2 regions of the Planococcus shenhongbingii genome follow, and region 1 is predicted to be linked to the other one. Evidence: predicted binding sites of a transcription regulator. Region 1 holds the regulator's gene; the other holds the start of a gene.
The links. Region 1 encodes Rex, which represses fermentation and respiration genes when NADH is low (regulators of the CRP and FNR family bind a similar motif). Its sites were predicted from a motif close to TTGTGAAATATTTCACAA; they were not measured.
Positions count from the first base shown of each region.

Region 1 (3,312 bases):
TTCGCTTTTTCATCGAGGTAGCGGCTATAGTTGCCGGTATACTTTTTGACGCGGTGACGGGATACTTCATAGACAAGCGTTACCACTTGATCGAGGAAGTAGCGGTCATGCGAAACAATCAGCAAAGCGCCCGGATAGTTTTTTAAATAATTCTCGAGCCAACTCAAGGTTTCAATGTCCAAGTGGTTGGTCGGCTCATCGAGAATCAATAGCTGTGGTTTGCTGAGCAGCAGTTTAGCGAGCATCAGACGCGTTTTTTGTCCCCCTGATAAGGAAACCACTTTTTTCTCATAGTCTTCGGCATAGAATTTCATGCCGTGAAGGATGGCTCGGGTGTCGGCTTCAAACTGATAGCCGCCTGCATCTTTGAAATCGTGCTGCAATGTATCGTATTCCTGCATGACTTTTTCATATTGTGCGGAATCATCATAAACGGCCGGGTCTGCCATTTGTGCTTCGAGTTGGCGAAGCTTTGCTTCCTGTTCACGGAAATGACTGAAAATCGTCATCATTTCGTCCCAAACGGTCGCTTCTGATTCCAGATCGGTTTGTTGTTCCAAATAGCCGATAGTCAAGTCTTTCGGCATGATGATATCGCCGCTGTCGTAAGACATTTCACCGGATATGATTTTTAGCAAAGTTGATTTTCCTGCGCCGTTGCGGCCCACGAGTGCAACGCGGTCGCGGTGTTGGACTTCCAGTTTGACGCCGGAGAGGATTTCATCTGCGCCAAACGATTTATGGACTTGGTTTACTTGTAATACAATCATGTGGGTCACCTCTATTCTCTCTAAGTGTAGCCGATGGGCGGGTTGTTCGCAATCAAGCCAGCTTTACATATCGAGCCGCCTCATGTAAGATAAAATCGATTTGATTCCGCTTTAATGGTCAGTAAGGATGAAGAAAATCCTACTAAGTGAAGTTTCTTATATAACCGCAGGAGGTAACGTTGCATGTTACATGAACCATCAAAAATTCCGCAAGCCACAACTAAACGATTGCCGCTTTATTACCGTTTTCTCCAGAATTTCGCGAACGCGGGACAAAAACGGATTTCCTCCCAGGAATTAAGTGAAGCGATGAAAATCGACTCGGCGACCATTCGCCGGGATTTTTCCCATTTGGGCGCTTTCGGCAAAAAAGGGTATGGCTATGATGTTCAGGACCTGCTTGCATTTTTCCGGAAAACCCTCGACCAGGACGAAGCGACCAATGTGGCGCTGATTGGCGTCGGGAATTTGGGAAGTGCGTTTTTAAAGTACAATTTCCAGCGCAACCACAATACCAAGATTGTTCTGGCATTCGATTCAAACTCGCCGTATGAAGGGGAAAGGATCAGTGGTATTGATACGTACCATCCGGACCGCATTGAAGAAAAGATGAAGGAATTAGGGATTGAACTGGTCATATTGACCGTGCCTTCACGCTCTGCCCAAGAAGTCACGGACCGCCTCGCGAAAACGGACATTAAAGGCATCTTGAATTTCACTCCTGTCCGCATCTCGGTTCCGGATCATATCCGTGTGCAGACAATCGACTTGTCTGTAGAACTGCAAACACTTATTTACCAAATCAAGCAGCAATAGAAAAGCCTTCCGCCGAATCAATTCGGGGAAGGCTTTTCTGCTTTGTTCATTACTGAATATTTTCGAGCTGCTTCAGGAAGTTCTCGATTTTATCCATATTCAATTGAATCAGCATAACATAGCCGTTCAACATGATGTGCGCAATAATCGGAGTGATGATGCGTTTTGTCCTTTGGTAAAGGAATGCCAGCACAAGACCCGTGGTGAAGTACAGCAGCAAATGGCTGAACTCCATATGGACGAGGGCGAAAACCAAGGCGCTGACAGCAGTGGCTACAAAGAAGTTGGTGGTCTGGTTCAATGAACCAAACACGACACGGCGGAAGACAAGTTCTTCCAGTATCGGCCCGAATAATACAACCGCGAGGATTGCCATTGGAACCACTTCAGCGATATTGACGAGTGCCATGGTGTTTTCAGATCCAGCTTCGATGCCGATGGCCATTTCAATCATGGCCGCAATAGATTGTCCGATCAGCAATAACAGAAAGCCGAGGACACCCCAGCCGACTGCAGCAAGAAGGCTTGATTTTTTGCCTTTCCAAATATCGAAAAACCGCTTGTCGCGTAAAATGACAATCATGGTCACAATAAACCCGACGCCCATAGTGAACACAATCAGCCAGCCGGAAGTAGAGGCTAATGCGGTAGCTTCATCCAATCCTTGGCCACGGAAATAATTCAGTGTCGGTGCAATAAATAAAATCGGTAGCAGCTGCACAGCTATAAAAATCAGCAATACATATAGCGGCGTCTTTTTGCCTTTCCGGCTCGCTTTAACGCTAAACTTCTGTTTGCCGGAGCGGTCTGTATCAGCTTTAGCTTTTACATTTATTTTCATACACAGATTTCCTTTCGTTTCACGGATTACTACTATTGTAGAGGTTTCAAAACGTAACCGCAAAGAATAAAAAAAAGTGAATGTTTAGACTTGCAAAAGGCAAGGGATTTTATTAAACTGAGAAGTGGGTTAGCACTCTCGGTGTTAGAGTGCTAATGGAAACGATATAGATAATCTGAGGAGGGTGTTTCAATTGTTAAGACCATTAGGAGATCGCGTAATTATTGAGCTTGTAGAAGCAGAAGAAAAGACTTCAAGCGGAATTGTACTGCCGGGTTCGGCACAGGAAAAACCGCAGGAAGGCAAAGTGATCGCTGTAGGTAATGGAGTTATCCGTGACAATGGACAGCGCACTGAACTGGAAGTCAAAGAAGGCGACCGGATCATCTTCTCAAAATACGCAGGCACTGAACTTAAATATGAAGGCAATGAATACTTGATCTTACGCGAAAACGATATTTTAGCGGTATTAGGCTAAAAAATTGTAGTGTTGATATGAAGCAAGCCAGCTTCGCTTTCCCGCTGGCGTCTACGCTGCCTTACTTCATATCACTTAGTAAACTATTTTAATTTAGAATGGTAATTAGATAGAGGAGGAAACTACAGATGGCAAAAGAAATTAAATTCAGCGAAGATGCACGCAGTTTAATGGCTGCTGGTGTTGATAAATTAGCAGATGCAGTAAAAGTGACGCTTGGGCCAAAAGGGCGCAACGTTGTACTTGAGAAGAAATTCGGTTCACCTCTTATCACGAACGATGGTGTAACCATTGCGAAAGAAATCGAACTTGAAAACGCATTTGAAAACATGGGCGCGAAATTGGTTGCTGAAGTAGCTTCTAAGACAAACGACATCGCAGGTGACGGTACGACAACTGCAACGGTT
Region 1 is NZ_CP129235.1:543,195-546,506, forward strand. Features, by position in the region: gene QWY16_RS02875 (ABC-F family ATP-binding cassette domain-containing protein) at 1-770, opposite strand, end outside; gene QWY16_RS02880 (redox-sensing transcriptional repressor Rex) at 954-1,586, shown strand; gene QWY16_RS02885 (CPBP family intramembrane glutamic endopeptidase) at 1,636-2,427, opposite strand; gene groES (co-chaperone GroES) at 2,621-2,905, shown strand; gene groL (chaperonin GroEL) at 3,034-3,312, shown strand, end outside.

Region 2 (3,312 bases), 1.3 Mb from region 1:
GCAATCCAACCCTCGGGTAATAGCTGCGAAGAGGGTTTTTTTGCCGGAGTCTAGACATATAAGAAGTGAGGGATTTATTTGTCGAAAAAGTGGAAAGTGATGACGATTTTTGGCACGCGGCCTGAAGCCATTAAAATGGCGCCGCTTGTACTCGAACTCCAAAAGCATCCTGAAACCATCGAGCCGCTTGTTGCGGTAACTGCCCAGCATAGAGAAATGCTTGACCAAGTGCTGGAAACGTTTCAGATTACTCCGGATTTCGATTTGAATATTATGAAAGACCGGCAGACATTAAGTGATGTTACCACTCGGGCACTTATTGGGCTTGACGGCATCATGAAAGAAGCAAAACCGGATATCGTACTTGTGCATGGCGATACGACGACGACATTTGTGGCGAGCCTTGCCGCTTTCTACAACCAGATTGCTATTGGCCATGTAGAAGCTGGGCTGCGCACACATAATAAGTATTCTCCTTATCCAGAAGAAATGAATCGTCAATTGACGGGTGTCCTTGCTGATATCCACTTTTCGCCGACTGAAAAATCCGCTCAGAACCTGCGCTCGGAAAACAAACAGGAAACAAGCATTTATATCACTGGCAACACGGCTATAGATGCATTGAAAACAACAGTGCGCGAAACTTACAGCCATCCCATTCTTGAAAAAATCGGTTCAGACCGCATGATTTTATTGACGGCCCATCGCCGTGAAAATCTGGGGCAGCCAATGCGCAATATGTTCCGGGCCATCAAGCGCCTTCTTGCGGAACATGACGATATCCAAGTGGTTTATCCGGTTCATATGAATCCGGCAGTGCGTGAAGTCGCGGATGAAATTCTGGGGCGTGATCCGAGAATCCATTTGATTGAACCGCTGGAAGTGTTGGATTTCCATAACTTCGCTGCCCGCTCATTCATTATTTTGACGGATTCCGGCGGCATTCAGGAAGAGGCGCCGTCGCTCGGCAAACCGGTCCTTGTGTTGCGGGATACCACTGAACGGCCTGAAGGCATTGAAGCTGGTACACTTAAACTTGCGGGGACAGATGAAGAAACAATATATGGATTGGCAAAAGAATTGCTGACAAACAAAGAGACCTATAAAGCAATGTCCCAAGCATCCAATCCATATGGAGATGGTGAAGCTTCCCGCCGAATAGTTGAAGCCTTGATCGAATACTTTTCTGCGAAGTAAAGCATTATAGTTGTGTTGAGAGAATACTTTTTGGAAATTTGTCGACAATATGACAGATGAAAATCGCTTGTGAACAATTTCACTTCTAGGAATTGACATGATTTTACCCCTATTGTATGCTTACAAAGGGTATGCATGAGAAGGTTTTCTTACATAGAAGAAGTTGTTCTGAAAGCCTGATGCGACTGCTCTTTTTAGAGGTAAAATGTCAAATCAAACGAAACTCGAGGGGTTTATCATGCGCCCAACAAAAAGTCCCTTACAAGCGATGGCCCTTTACAGTGCCATCCTCTCACAACTTGTCGGGTCCGTACTCATCGGTACATTTACAGGTATGTGGCTCGATGATCAATTCGGAACCGCCCCGCTTTTCTTGATCATTTGCCTATTCGCAGGATTAGCCATCGGTATATGGGCAATGTTTCAAACTATCCGAAAATTCGACTCAGGAGACCAGTAAAAAATGGATGGACTAAGGGAGATTTATACAAGGCTTAAGAAGATGATGTACTTCATCCTTGCGGCATTCGTTATTGGTTGGGGGTTTACCCCTTATCAAGAAGTTTTCGCGGGCCTGATCATCGGTTCCTTGTTCGGCATTTATAATATGTGGATTCTGGTTCGCCGGATGGAAGGATTTGACCGGGCGGTGGCAGAAGGCTCGAAGGTTCGTTCGCTCGGAACGGCATTACGGTTTGCATCAGGTGTTGCAGCAGTGGCGATAGCAATTCTTTTCGCTGAGTACATTCACTTGGTCAGTACGGTAATTGGGTTGATGATCCCGTATGTTCTGTTATTGGCAGAACGGATTGTTTATCATGTGAAACACCATTAATAAAGTGGAAAGAGAGGTGAAACTATCGTGGATCATGGCGCTCCAATGTATGAATTGTTCGGTATTTGGTTTAACTTATCGAACGTTATGATGCTTCTTGTAGCCGCTCTTATCGTTTTCCTAATTGCATTTATCGCTACTCGGAATCTGCAGCTTAAACCAAAAGGCATGCAAAACTTCATGGAATGGATTATGGATTTCGTTAAAGGTCTTATTAAGAGCAATATGGACTGGAGAGACGGCGGACGATTCCATGTTCTTGGAATTACGTTGATCATGTTCATTTTCGTATCAAACATGCTGGGATTGCCTTTTGCAATAGTTGTCAATGGAGATCTTTGGTGGAAATCACCAACTGCTGATCCAACTGTCACTATGACATTGGCTGCCACCATTATCGTTTTGAGCCATTACTATGGCATCAAACTGAAAGGGCTGGGACAATACAGCGCAGGATATTTAAAACCTATGCCGTTTTTATTCCCGCTTAAGATTATTGAAGAGTTCGCAAATACGCTGACACTCGGTCTGCGTCTTTACGGTAACATCTATGCAGGTGAAATCTTGCTTACTTTATTGGCAGGCCTTGCATCAGCAAGTGTCTTTGGATTTGCAGCCGCTATCCTTCCAATGATGGCATGGCAAGGATTCTCAATCTTTATTGGCGCAATCCAAGCGTTCATTTTCGTTATGTTAACGATGGTTTATTTATCGCATAAAGTTGCCGACGACCATTGAGTATAAATTGCTCATATTGAGCAAAAACAAAAAACAACTATCCTGAGGAGGACATATCACAATGACAGGTTCATTAGGTTTATTAGCAGCAGCAATCGCAGTAGGTTTAGCAGCACTAGGTGCAGGTATTGGTAACGGTCTTATCGTTTCAAAAACAGTTGAAGGAATCGCTCGCCAGCCAGAAGCACGCGGCGTTCTTCAAACAACTATGTTCATCGGGGTAGCATTGGTTGAAGCACTACCAATCATCGCAGTAGTTATCGCGTTCATCGTAATGAACCAATAGTATCGGCTCTCATACATTAAGCAGAATGGCGGGAATGCTTCGGCAGGTTTTTCGCCATTTATGTTTGTATGACCTTATGATTTCGAAAACCTATTCTTTTACGTTAAAAGATCTTATTATAGAAGAAACTCAACGAAACTGAACTTTAAGCTCTTGAAGGGAGTGAAACAATCGTGTTTTTTGATCACCTCGTACTCGGCGCGGCCGGGGAATTTTTAAACATCGGAGATATCATAGCAACTCTTGTAATTTTCAT
Region 2 is NZ_CP129235.1:3,187,452-3,190,763, reverse strand. Features, by position in the region: gene wecB (non-hydrolyzing UDP-N-acetylglucosamine 2-epimerase) at 100-1,197, shown strand; gene QWY16_RS15440 (AtpZ/AtpI family protein) at 1,436-1,657, shown strand; gene QWY16_RS15435 (ATP synthase subunit I) at 1,661-2,032, shown strand; gene atpB (F0F1 ATP synthase subunit A) at 2,060-2,770, shown strand; gene atpE (F0F1 ATP synthase subunit C) at 2,832-3,056, shown strand; gene atpF (F0F1 ATP synthase subunit B) at 3,230-3,312, shown strand, end outside.
Region 2: QWY16_RS15440 (AtpZ/AtpI family protein) is a predicted target of Rex. The motif match lies at 1,265-1,282, and genes of this name have one in related genera.